DNA from 4 places in the Pantoea sp. At-9b genome. Region 3 is predicted to be linked to each of the others. Evidence: predicted binding sites of a transcription regulator. Region 3 holds the regulator's gene; each other region holds the start of a gene.
The links. The regulator CRP, encoded in region 3, controls carbon source genes, mostly activating them, when cyclic AMP is high. The targets are predictions, from matches to a motif close to ATGTGANNNNNNTCACAT.

Region 1: the regulator CRP is predicted to act here: its motif matches at 1,682-1,699, upstream of yrbN (protein YrbN).
Region 2: the regulator CRP is predicted to act here: its motif matches at 1,864-1,881, upstream of PAT9B_RS03795 (CdaR family transcriptional regulator).
Region 4: the regulator CRP is predicted to act here: its motif matches at 1,575-1,592, upstream of pth (aminoacyl-tRNA hydrolase).

The regions. Positions count from the first base shown of each region.
Region 1 is NC_014837.1:597,776-600,931, forward strand. It holds gene pnp (polyribonucleotide nucleotidyltransferase) at 1-583, shown strand, start outside; gene nlpI (lipoprotein NlpI) at 716-1,600, shown strand; gene yrbN (protein YrbN) at 1,706-1,762, shown strand; gene PAT9B_RS02635 (DEAD/DEAH family ATP-dependent RNA helicase) at 1,779-3,156, shown strand, end outside.
Region 2 is NC_014837.1:866,684-869,839, reverse strand. It holds gene PAT9B_RS03800 (alginate lyase family protein) at 1-610, opposite strand, end outside; gene PAT9B_RS03795 (CdaR family transcriptional regulator) at 610-1,767, opposite strand; gene degP (serine endoprotease DegP) at 2,017-3,156, opposite strand, start outside.
Region 3 is NC_014837.1:3,998,191-4,001,346, reverse strand. It holds gene PAT9B_RS18520 (YccS/YhfK family putative transporter) at 1-1,217, opposite strand, end outside; gene crp (cAMP-activated global transcriptional regulator CRP) at 1,276-1,908, opposite strand; gene PAT9B_RS18510 (OsmC family protein) at 2,211-2,615, shown strand; gene PAT9B_RS18505 (phosphoribulokinase) at 2,750-3,156, opposite strand, start outside.
Region 4 is NC_014837.1:2,555,599-2,558,754, reverse strand. It holds gene ychF (redox-regulated ATPase YchF) at 1-716, opposite strand, end outside; gene pth (aminoacyl-tRNA hydrolase) at 829-1,416, opposite strand; gene ychH (stress-induced protein YchH) at 1,678-1,953, shown strand; gene PAT9B_RS11865 (GGDEF domain-containing protein) at 1,955-3,124, opposite strand.

The DNA.
Region 1 (3,156 bases), 970 kb from region 3:
GCAGGTTGCTCTGAATCAGGCTAAGGGTGCACGTCTGCACATTCTGAGCGTGATGGAGCAGGCCATCAGCACGCCGCGTCAGGAGATCTCTGAATTCGCACCGCGCATTTACACCATCAAGATCAATTCTGACAAGATCAAAGATGTGATCGGTAAAGGCGGTTCGGTCATCCGTGCGCTGACGGAAGAAACCGGTACTACCATTGAAATCGAAGATGATGGCACCGTGAAAATCGCCGCGACCGATGGTCTGAAAGCGAAAGAAGCCATTCGCCGTATCGAAGAGATCACCGCAGAGATCGAAGTGGGCCGCGTTTACACCGGTAAAGTGACCCGCATCGTTGATTTCGGTGCCTTTGTTGCGATTGGCGGCGGCAAAGAAGGTCTGGTGCATATCTCTCAAATCGCTGACAAGCGCGTTGAGAAAGTGACCGACTATCTGCAGATGGGCCAGGAAGTTCCGGTTAAAGTACTGGAAGTGGACCGTCAGGGCCGTGTACGTCTGAGCATCAAAGAAGCGACAGAGCAGAAACCGCAGGCGATCGATACCACCGCTGCGACCGATGCACCTGACGCCGAGTAAGCGTTGCCTGATTAGCCTCTCCCTGCCATTTGGCGGGGAGAGGTGTTTGTATCATCGCGAGGGCGGGAATCCTTGTGCACAGCAGGCGGATGACAGGATGGTTATCCCAATGTTTGTATTCGGGAGTGGGAAATGAAGCCTTTTTTGCGCTGGTGTTTTGTTGCGACAGCTTTGACGCTGGCAGGATGCAGCAACTCCAATTGGCGTAAGAACGAAGTTCTGGCAGTACCTTTGCAGCCCACACTGCAGCAGGAAGTGATTTTGGCGCGAATGGAACAAATTCTTGCCAGTCGTGCCCTGACCGATGATGAACGCGCACAGCTATTATATGAGCGTGGAGTGTTGTATGATAGCTTAGGTCTGAGAGCATTAGCGCGGAACGATTTTTCGCAAGCGCTGTCTATCAGACCGGATATGCCTGAGGTGTTCAACTATCTCGGCATATATTTAACGCAGGCAGGCAATTTTGATGCTGCCTATGAAGCGTTTGATTCTGTACTTGAGCTTGATCCAACTTACAACTATGCGCATTTAAACCGTGGTATCGCCCTCTATTACGGCGGTCGATACAAGTTAGCGCAAGATGATCTGCTGGCGTTTTATCAAGACGATCCTAATGATCCATTCCGTAGCTTGTGGCTCTACCTCGTTGAACGCGAGATGGATGTCGACAAAGCAAAAGTTTCGCTGAAACAGCGTTACGACAAAGCGGTTCGGGATCAATGGGGATGGAATATTGTCGAGTTCTACCTGGGCGACATCAGTGAAAAAACATTGATGGAACGTCTCAAGGCGGACGCAACGGATAACACCTCGCTCGCTGAACATCTCAGTGAAACCAACTTCTATTTAGGTAAGCACTACCTAAGTCTGGGGGAGAAGGACGACGCGAAAGCGTTGTTCAAACTGGCGGTCGCCAACAACGTTAACAACTTTGTTGAACACCGATACGCATTGTTGGAACTGGCGCAACTCGGCCAGGCACAAGACGATTTATCAGAATCTGACCAGCAATAGCTGACGAACTTTTATTGCCTGAATTACCCGTTAAGTCATCATCTTCCGGGATGAGGGCTTTTCTGTTCGTCGAAACTTCTAATTTGAGCCGGTTCACACTTTTCGATGAAAATGACTGAAAATTTTCATGACGAGTTATGTAGACTGGCCGCCGCAATCTAAGAGGCACGTGTACTACATGACTGATATTCAAACCACTTTTGCTGATCTGGGCCTGAACGAATCCATCCTGTCTGCTCTTAACGACATGGGATACGTCAAGCCGTCACCGATCCAGGCTGAGTGCATTCCGCACCTGCTGGCTGGCCGTGACGTGCTGGGTATGGCACAGACCGGTAGTGGCAAAACTGCAGCATTCTCTTTGCCGCTGTTGAATAACATTGATCCAAATTTGAAAGCACCGCAGATTCTGGTGCTGGCACCGACCCGTGAGCTGGCGGTGCAGGTTGCTGAAGCAGCGACCGAATTCTCTAAACATATGCGTGGCGTAAACGTCCTGGCCCTGTACGGCGGTCAGCGTTACGACGTACAGCTGCGCGCACTGCGTCAGGGTCCACAGATTGTGGTGGGCACCCCGGGTCGTCTGCTCGACCACCTGAAACGCGGTACGCTTGATCTGTCTAACCTGCGTGGTCTGGTGCTGGACGAAGCCGACGAAATGCTGCGCATGGGCTTCATTGAAGACGTCGAAACCATTATGGCGCAGATCCCGGAAGGTCATCAGACCGCTCTGTTCTCTGCCACCATGCCAGAAGCGATTCGTCGTATTACCAAGCGTTTCATGAAAGATCCGCAGGAAGTGCGCATTCAGTCCAGCGTAACCACTCGCCCGGACATCTCTCAGTCTTACTGGACCGCTTATGGTCGTAAAACTGACGCACTGGTTCGTTTCCTGGAAGCGGAAGACTTTGATGCGGCCATCATCTTCGTGCGTACCAAAAACGCAACGCTGGAAGTGGCTGAAGCGCTGGAGCGCAGCGGTTACAACAGCGCAGCGCTGAACGGTGACATGAACCAGGCACTGCGTGAGCAGACGCTGGAGCGTCTGAAAGATGGTCGTCTGGACATCCTGATCGCAACCGACGTTGCGGCCCGTGGTCTGGACGTTGAGCGTATCAGCCTGGTTGTTAACTACGACATCCCGATGGACGCAGAATCTTACGTTCACCGTATCGGTCGTACCGGTCGTGCTGGCCGTGCTGGTCGTGCGCTGCTGTTCGTTGAGAACCGTGAGCGTCGTCTGCTGCGTAACATCGAACGCACCATGAAGCTGACCATTCCTGAAGTTGAACTGCCGAATGCGGAGTTGCTGGGTGAGCGTCGTCTGGCTAAATTCGCGGCCAAAGTGCAGCAGCAGCTGGAAAGCAGCGATCTGGATATGTACCGTGCACTGCTGAGCAAAATGCAGCCGGAAGAAGATCTGGATATGGAAACCCTGGCTGCCGCACTGCTGAAAATGGCACAGGGCGAACGTCCGCTGATTCTGCCGCCGGATGCACCGCGTCCGCAGCGTCGTGAGTTCCGCGATCGTGACGATCGTCGTGACAGCCGTGACA
Region 2 (3,156 bases), 1.2 Mb from region 3:
GCAGCAGCTGCAAGGCATCCACCACGCGGGTGGCAAAATAGCGCCCGTCGAGCACCCCGGTATGTCGTCCTTCGGCTACGCCCGGCACCCCTTGGGCAAAGTTAAGGTTGGGATTCATCCGGCTGACTGGATCGATAAACCAGTGACGTACCATCGTCTGCGCTTTAGCGGCATAACGCGGATCGCCCGAGAAGAACCAGGCAAGGGTCAATGTCTGCACATCGGCGGTAAAACGCGCCAGCCGCACACCATCGCTCTGATCATTTTTGCTGGCGGGATTCACTACACCATCGCGCCGTTGCCACGGCAGACCAGCGGGTCGCGCAGCGTCGGGCCACCAATAGGCGCTCAGGCTGAGATAGTCATGCTTCGAGCCGCTTGGCGGCATCAGCCCTTTATCGGTGACGCTGGGATCTGCATGTTTCAACGCCTGCTGCGCTTCACGCTGCAATTGTTGCCACGCGGCCAGCGTTGGTGCTGCCGCCTGGTGCTGCGCCAGCTGTTGTTTAACCTGTTGTAGATCGCTCAGAGAGAGAAAGGCCAGCTCCGCCGCCTGGCTCCAACCACTGCACAACCCTAACGCGAAGACCACGACCCAGATGCGTGTCATCAAGCCTGCTCATCCAGTTGCAACGCCACATACAGTAACAGGCGGTCGTCGAAATTGCCCAAATTCAGCCCTGTGAGTTCAGAGATACGATTCAGACGATACTCCAGCGTATTGCGATGGATAAACAACGCGCGCGCCGTCGCACTCGGTTGCACGTTATGACTAAACCAGGCGATCAAGGTGCGTCGCAGCAGGCCGTTGCTGTCCATATTTTTCAGTTTCGCCAGCGGCCGGGCCAGCTCATTGGCCTGCCAGCCACCGCGTAAACTATCGAGCAGTACCGGCAATACCAGATCCTGATAAAAATAGCTGCGTTGTTCCGGCATGCGCTGCTTACCGACCATCATCGTGGTGCGGGCGGTACGGTAAGAACGCGCAATGCTGCCTGGGCCGGTAAAATAGTTACCCAAGGCGATACGCATGCGTAAATGGCCGCTCTCCTTCATACGATGCAGTAGCTGTTCAACCCGTCGACGATGATCATCCTGATCATAACGACCGTGGGCATTCAGGGCCGGTTTCAGTACCACCATTTCGGTCAGTGAGACAATAGCAATCAGGTTATCGCGCTCGGGCGTGGTCAGCAGCGTTTGCAACTGCTGCAATTCCGACATGGCGCTATCGACACCCAGCTGCCCGCTGTCCACCTCCACCACCGCCACCACACGCGGTTGATTGAGATCGATCCCCAACCGCTGCGACCATTCGCTCAGCGCCGGTGACAACGTTTCACTGCGCACCAGATTCAGCACCAGCTCCTCACGCAGACGGCTGTCCTGGGCCAGCATATGCAGCAAGCGTGCCTGTTCCAGCATCATCTCTGCCGTCATGCACACCAGTTCACCGTAATGGCGTAGCGCCACCGGTTGACCGGTCAAACCAATAACGCCAACGATTTCACCATCAATACGCAGCGGCAGGTTGATGCCGGGCCTTACGCCATGCAGATGCTTAGCTACCGCTTCATCGATGTCCACAACCCTACCCTGCGACAGGACCAGCAGCGCACCTTCGTGCAATTCGCCAATACGCTCGCGGTCGCCACTGCCAATAATACGCCCCCGGGCATCCATCACGTTGACATTGCTGTCAATAATTTGCATGGTGCGGGCAACAATGTCCTGAGCCAGTCGCGCATCAAGATGATAGGTGGCCATTAATCACTCCAGATAAAAGGAACTGCGGACAGAATACGCGCCCACTCCATAGCTGGCATTGTGCAACTGCACATAGCCGGACAGAGATTGCGGGAATTGCGGGGGAGGTCACATCTGTGATGCTTGTTGCGGCACGATTTATCGTGTGAATTTTGGCACCAGGTTCATAAACCGCGCGATAAATCGCGCCGCTACGTTTTCTGCATAAAAAAGGCGGACCGAAGTCCGCCTTGGCTTAGCTACAAGAGATTACTGCATCAGGAGGTACAGGCTGCTGTCGCCGCGCTGCACATTCAACGCCAGTACCGAAGGTTTGGTGTCGAGAATTTTGCGTAACTCGCCCAGATTCGCCACCGCCTGCTGGTTCACACCGAGGATCACATCGCCTTTTTTCAGGCCGATGCGTGCCGCAGCACTGCCCGCTTTCACGCTATCGACACGCACGCCTTTCTGGCCATTGCTGTCGACATTGCTCAGGTCTGCACCTTCAATGCCGGTGTAGATGGTGGCGGACTGCACTTTTTCCTGGGTGCTTTGCTGCAACTCCACAGTGACGCTCACAGGTTTGCCGTCACGCAGCAGGCCCAGTTGCAACTTGGTGCCCACCGGCAGCGAACCGACTTCAGCACGCAGTGCCGCGAAGCTGGTCAGCGGTTTACCATTCATCGACACCACCACATCACCGGCTTTGATACCGGCTTTCGCGGCGGCTGAATTTGGCAGCACCTGGCTGACGAAGGCACCGCGCTGCGCATCGACTTTCATCGCTTTCGCCAGCTCGGAGTTCAGCTCAGTCCCCATAATCCCCAGCTCACCGCGTTTCACCTGGCCGTACTCGACCATCTGCGCGCTGAGGTTTTTCACCATATTACTAGGGATGGCGAAACCAATACCGATGTTGCCACCGTCCGGTGCCAGAATCGCGGTGTTGATACCAATCAACTCACCGTTGAGGTTCACCAACGCACCGCCCGAGTTACCACGGTTAATCGCGGCATCGGTCTGGATAAAGTTCTCATAGTTTTCAACGTTCAGGCCACTACGGCCCAGCGCTGAAACAATCCCTGAGGTGACGGTTTCGCCGAGGCCATAGGGGTTACCAATCGCCACGGTGTAGTCGCCAACCCGCAGGTTGTCTGAATCAGCAATCTTAATCGCCGTCAGGTTTTTCGCGTCTTGCAGCTGGATCAACGCAATATCCGACTGCGGATCTTTACCGATGACTTTCGCGTCATAACGACGGCCATCGCTCAGCTGCACCTGAATTTTAGTGGCATTCTCTACCACGTGGTTGTTGGTCACCACGTAGCCTTTATCGGCGTTAATCACCACGCCAGAACCCAGCGCGCGGAATTTCTCCTGCTGGGTATTATCACCGCCGCCGCTGTT
Region 3 (3,156 bases):
GCGCTGTAGCCATTCTGGCTGACGAACATGGTGGTCATCAGAATCCAGTAAGGTTTGGGGATGTTAAAGAACAGCGCCAGCGCGCTGCCAAACATCAGCATCACGGCAAAGCGGGCCGCGGTACGCAAGGCGGGCGATTTCAGCGACAGATAGCTGCGCAGCGCCGGAAAAAACGGCAGGCGGCGTTGGCGATCGGCCATCAGGTCACGGGTATACAGCGGTTTCTGGGTACGCAACACGCGCGCAATGCGGCTGAAATGATACAGACAGAAGTTACCCACCGGATTGTCCGGGTGCTGACGGGCAATTTTTTCCAGCGCACCCAGTTGCTTATCCATTTGAAAACGGTCCGGCAACTGGTGATACAGAATGGCATCGGCCAGCAGACGCAGGCGGGCGGAGATGGTTTTGGCATTCCAGCGAATCACCGCCTCGGCATGGCTTTGCTCCACCAGCTTTTGCACTTCTTCCGGCTGATGCAGGCTAACGGAGATGTGTTCCTGCAAATCCAGCGCCACCTGAAAAGCGCGCGTCAGGCGTTTATGGCTGTTATCCCGGCTGGCCGACAGCATGTGCATTTGCTGATAGCAGGTGGTGATCAGATCCACCGCTTTCTGTTGGCGTGCCAGCAACGGAGGCAGCGCTTTCTCCGGGTCGGTCAACTGGGTCAGCAGGGTATATTTGGCATCGCAATAATCCGCCAGCTCACGGTACAACAGGCTCAGCGACTCGCGCATCGGCTGCTCTTTCCACAGCCAGAACCAGAACCAGTTAAACAGCCCGTACCACAAGGTGCCGCCAATGTAGAGCAGCGGTGGTACCCAGATAGGCATGCGGCCTACCAGGCTCAGGGTAAAGATGGAGGCGATCAGCGTGGCGGGCAGCAAGCGGCCATGCAACGGGCTGATCTCGCCGGTCACACCGACTAATAACGGCAGCACCAGCAGAATCAGCGGCAAGGGGACGTGATAATCCGTCAGCCATTGAATCAGGAAGCTGCCGGTCGCAAACAGGGAACCGCCAATAACCAGGCGTTTGAAGAAACGTTTATGCGGCGTATCAAGACCGGCGATGTTGCAGCAGGCCGGCACTAAGGAAAACAGCAAGCCTTTTTGCAGATCGCCAAACAGCCAGCCGAGAGCCACGGGCAGGCACAGCACCAGCGTTTGCCGCAGGGCGTAGTTAACCTCGGGATGATAGATGATTCGACGCCACATCAGCTCATCGCAGACAAAAACGGCGCGATGCTGCCATCACGCCGTGGGTGAGAAGAAATTAGCGGGTGCCGTAAACGACGATGGTTTTACCATGTGCGGAGATCAGGTTTTGATCTTCCAGCATTTTCAGAATACGGCCAACTGTCTCGCGTGAGCAGCCGACGATCTGACCAATTTCCTGACGGGTGATTTTGATCTGCATCCCGTCCGGGTGGGTCATGGCATCAGGCTGCTTGGCCAGATTGAGCAGCGTCTGCGCAATGCGGCCGGTCACATCAAGGAAGGCAAGGTTGCCTACTTTTTCTGATGTCACCTGCAGGCGACGCGCCATCTGCGCCGAAAGACGCATTAAAATATCCGGGTTTACCTGAATCAGCTGACGGAATTTTTTGTAGGAAATTTCAGCCACTTCGCAGGCAGTTTTCGCTCTAACCCAGGCACTGCGTTCCTGACCTTCTTCAAACAGGCCAAGCTCGCCGATGAAATCCCCCTGATTGAGGTAGGAGAGGATCATCTCTTTGCCTTCTTCATCTTTAATCAGCACCGCAACGGCACCTTTCACGATGTAGTAGAGCGTTTCCGCTTTCTCACCCTGATGAATCAGGGTGCTTTTGGATGGATATTTGTGAATATGGCAATGGGACAGGAACCATTCGAGTGTAGGGTCTGTTTGCGGTTTGCCGAGAACCATTCGCTATTATCCTCTGTTGTAATCGTGCCCAAAACACAGGGGGCAGTTTTCCCTGTCAGGCGGTGAAATCGTAGAGCGCTTCCTGTAAAGGAAAATTATTCGGGTGGACTCTTAAGCCAGGCTTCTGATTCTTCCCGCCTTCGTCTATTGCGACGAAAATATTTTCAGCACTGTTTGTAGCACAGCTTTTGCTAGCTGTCTTCTGTTGTCTCGCTTCAGCAAAAGGGCGATTAGTCTGGATTGCTGTTTCTCAGGTGAAAGCGTACTCTGGCGGCAAATCAGCCGATTCAGGAGAAAGAATAATGCAGGCACGGGTCAAATGGGTGGAAGGGCTTACCTTTCTCGGAGAATCCTCATCAGGTCATCAGATATTAATGGATGGCAATTCGGGCGACAAAGCACCGAGTCCGATGGAGATGGTGCTGATGGCTGCGGGCGGTTGCAGCGCGATTGATGTGGTGTCGATCCTGCAAAAAGGGCGCAATGACGTGGCGGATTGTGAGGTAAAACTGACCTCGGAACGTCGTGAAGAAGCACCACGCATTTTCACACATATCAACCTGCATTTTATTGTCAGCGGCAAAGCGCTGGGCGACAAAGCGGTGGCGCGGGCGGTTGATCTGTCGGCGGAGAAGTATTGCTCGGTGGCGATTATGCTGGGCAAAGGGGTAGAAATTACCCACAGCTATGAGGTGGTTGAACTTTAGCACGAACGTAGCGGCGCGATTTATCGCGCGGATTTTTTCGTGCAGCATGCACGGTCAGGCGATTTATCGCGCCGATTTTTCCCGCAGCGATTCCGGGATCGCGTGATAAATCGCGCCGCTACGAAAAATTTGGCTTACTTGATGCGTTTGCCTTCAATCAGGCGTTGCACCAGCGGCGTCATAATCAGCTCCATCGCCAGCCCCATTTTGCCGCCGGGCACCACCAGGGTGTTCATATGCGAGATAAAGGAATCCTGAATCATCGCCAGCAGGTAAGGGAAGGCAATGCCTTCCAGTCCACGGAAATGGATCACCACAAAGCTTTCATCCAGGGACGGAATTTCACGCGCGGCAAACGGGTTCGACGTGTCGACGGTCGGCACGCGCTGGAAGTTGATGTGGGTACGCGAGAACTGTGGGGTGATGAAGTTGATGTAATCCTCCATCGAACGTACCACCGAATCCATCACCGCTTCGCGTGAATGGCCGCGTTCACTGGTATCGCGCACCAGCTTTTGAATCCACTCAAGGTTAACGATCG
Region 4 (3,156 bases), 1.4 Mb from region 3:
GCGGCGCAAACCGGCACAACGACCGAACCTTCCGCGTCTGCAATCGCACGGACCTGGTCGAGGTAAGGGTTGTTCTCGAAGCCATCTTCGTTGACGTTAGCGATATACATGGTCGGCTTCAGCGTCAGGAAGCTGAGGTAACGGATGGCGGCCTTCTCGTCGGCATCCAGATCCAGTGAACGCAGCATGCCAGCATTTTCCAGATGCGGCAGGCACTTTTCCAGCGCCGCCAGCTCAGCTTTGGCGTCTTTGTCGCCACCTTTGGCTTTTTTCTGCACGCGCTGGATAGCACGTTCACAGGTGTCGAGGTCCGACAGTGCCAGTTCGGTGTTAATGATATCGATATCTTCTGCCGGGTTTACTTTGCCCGCGACGTGGATAATGTTTTCATTCTCGAAGCAGCGCACCACGTGGCCGATAGCATCCGTTTCACGAATGTTGGTCAGGAATTTGTTGCCCAGACCTTCACCTTTGGACGCGCCTTCAACCAGGCCAGCGATATCCACGAATTCCATCGTCGTTGGCACGACGCGTTGCGGTTTAACGATCTCGCTCAGTTGGTCAAGGCGCAGATCGGGCATAGGCACGACACCCGTGTTCGGCTCGATGGTGCAGAACGGAAAGTTGGCTGCTTCAATACCCGCTTTGGTCAGCGCGTTGAACAGGGTAGATTTACCGACGTTCGGCAGGCCCACAATACCGCATTTAAATCCCATGATCTGATTACCTTTCTCGCTGAGTGTGCAGCGTTGACCGGCAACGCTGACAGATTCAAAAATTTTCGCGCATTATACACAGATTTAGCCCTCTGCGGCGCGGGATTTGACCTTAACCGGCTTTGAAAGCGTGCAGGCGGTTCATCGCCTTGATTTTATCTTCTTTCAACCACAGTTCGGTGCAGCGCACCGCTTCATCCACGGCATCATCAATCAGTTTCTGCTCACTGGCAGGGGGTTTACCCAGCACGAATCCGGTGACTTTATTGCGGTCGCCGGGGTGACCAATGCCAACACGCAAACGGTGAAAATTATTGTTGTTGCCCAATTTGCTGATGATGTCTTTCAGGCCATTGTGCCCGCCGTGGCCGCCGCCTTGTTTGAATTTCGCCACACCCGGCGGCAGATCCAGTTCATCGTGCGCCACTAAAATTTCCTCTGGCGCAATCCGATAGAAAGTCGCCATCGCTGCCACCGCCTTACCACTCAGGTTCATAAAGGTGGTGGGAACCAACAGACGTACATCTTCACCTGCCAGTGATAATCGGGCGGTATAGCCAAAGAATTTGGGTTCGTCTTTCAGAGACTGATTGTTGCGCTCCGCCAGCAGATCCACATACCAGGCGCCTGCGTTATGGCGCGTAGCGGCATACTCCGCACCGGGATTTGCCAGTCCCACAATCAGTTTAATGCTGCTCACGATGATTATCCTGTCTCGACCACGAAAGGGCGTAGTTTACTGCGTGGCAGGGGAGATGACAAAGGGCGCAGGTGAGGAATAGTGCCGTTACGTTACTTATCATTTTCTATCGAAATCAACCCGATAAGCGGTAAAGTTTCGTCAGGATTGTGAAAGATGTGTGATCCTGTACGCATCTTATCCACAGGTCATTGCCTACACTTATGGCTAGTTAACCTTATGTGCTGTTTTTGGCATTGCTGAAAAGGATGGAGGTGAATTATGAAACGTCATCACTCTCGCTATATCGGTAACGGCCTGATGTGTCTCGGTTTACTCACCATGGTACTCGGTGTCGGTTACTCGATCATTAATCAAATACCGTCTTTAAATCTGCCACAATTCCTCGCGCATGGTGCGATGTTCAGCATCTTTATCGGCGCATTATTGTGGTTGGTGGGCGCACGCGTGAGCGGGCGTGAAAAAGTGGAAGATCGCTATTTTTGGCTGCGCCACTACGGCGATAAACGTTGCCGCCGCAACACCCACCACTCGTAAGCTACACCAGCGTAGCCTGATTAAATGGCTGTAACTGCGTCAGATATTGTTCGGTGCGGTTACGGCCACTGGCTTTTGCGCGATACAGTGCTTCATCCGCCAGCGCCAGCAATGTCGGGAAGTGAAGATCTTCCTGGCTGGAGGTCGCGTAACCGATACTGACGGTATAGCTGATATTATCCGGCAGCGATAACTGTGTTGCGACACGAATGCGTTCACACACCATCTGAGCCTGCTCACTGTCGCCGGGTAGAATCGCGGCAAATTCCTCCCCGCCCAGACGGGCAAACTGACCTTCCTCAGGCAATAAGCTCTGAGCGATCTGGCAAAAATCAATTAAGACCCGATCACCCTGCTGGTGACCGTAACGGTCATTAATGCTTTTGAAGTGATCAAGGTCGAATAATACTGCCGTGAAGGGCAGTTGCTGACGCAAACGGCGCGCAATGATTTTTTCCGCTTGGGCAAATAATGCGCGGCGGTTCCACACGCTGGTCAGGGGATCATGCAGTGATGCCAGTTTATGCGCGATTTGCGTCCGCTCATTGACCATTGCCAGAATGGTAAACGTCAGACCAATCACAAATAAAATCGACTCCAGAATGACGTAAACGGAAAAACTGGAACCACCAATGGCCCCGTGTACTGGGGTAGCGACCGCATCATCGAGGAAAATCCGCGCGACATGGAACAGCAGATGTATCCACAACAACATCTGCGCAGGCCAAAACGTGACGGTGAGGGAGGCGCGTGCGCGCCATAGCAGTTGAATTAATGCTCCGGTGTAAATGATACACAGCAGGCAAACCACCAACACGCGTTTCGGCATGCTGAAATAAAAGGCCGGGAAAATACACAGAATGGCCCAGAGGAGCGCGCCTGCCAGCCAACTCAGGCCAAGCGGCTTGTTACAAAATACCTTAAAGGCATTTAACAGGTTGCCATAGGCCAGCATCATCACCACGTTGCCCAGTGCGATCGGCAGGAACTGGAATCCAGCGGCGCGCAGGCTGCTGAGAAACACCGCTGTCAGGGTTAAAATCAGCGTCAGCGTGGTGAAGCCCAGCACGCGATCGTACTGCGAGCCAATCCAGGCAAAGACCATAATGATGCTTAAAAACCCCAGCACATAGAGCTCGCAAACAAAAAGTGTGTAGATGTCGAGAGCCATAGTGGTCGGAGTTCTCAAAAAAAGTGTGGTGA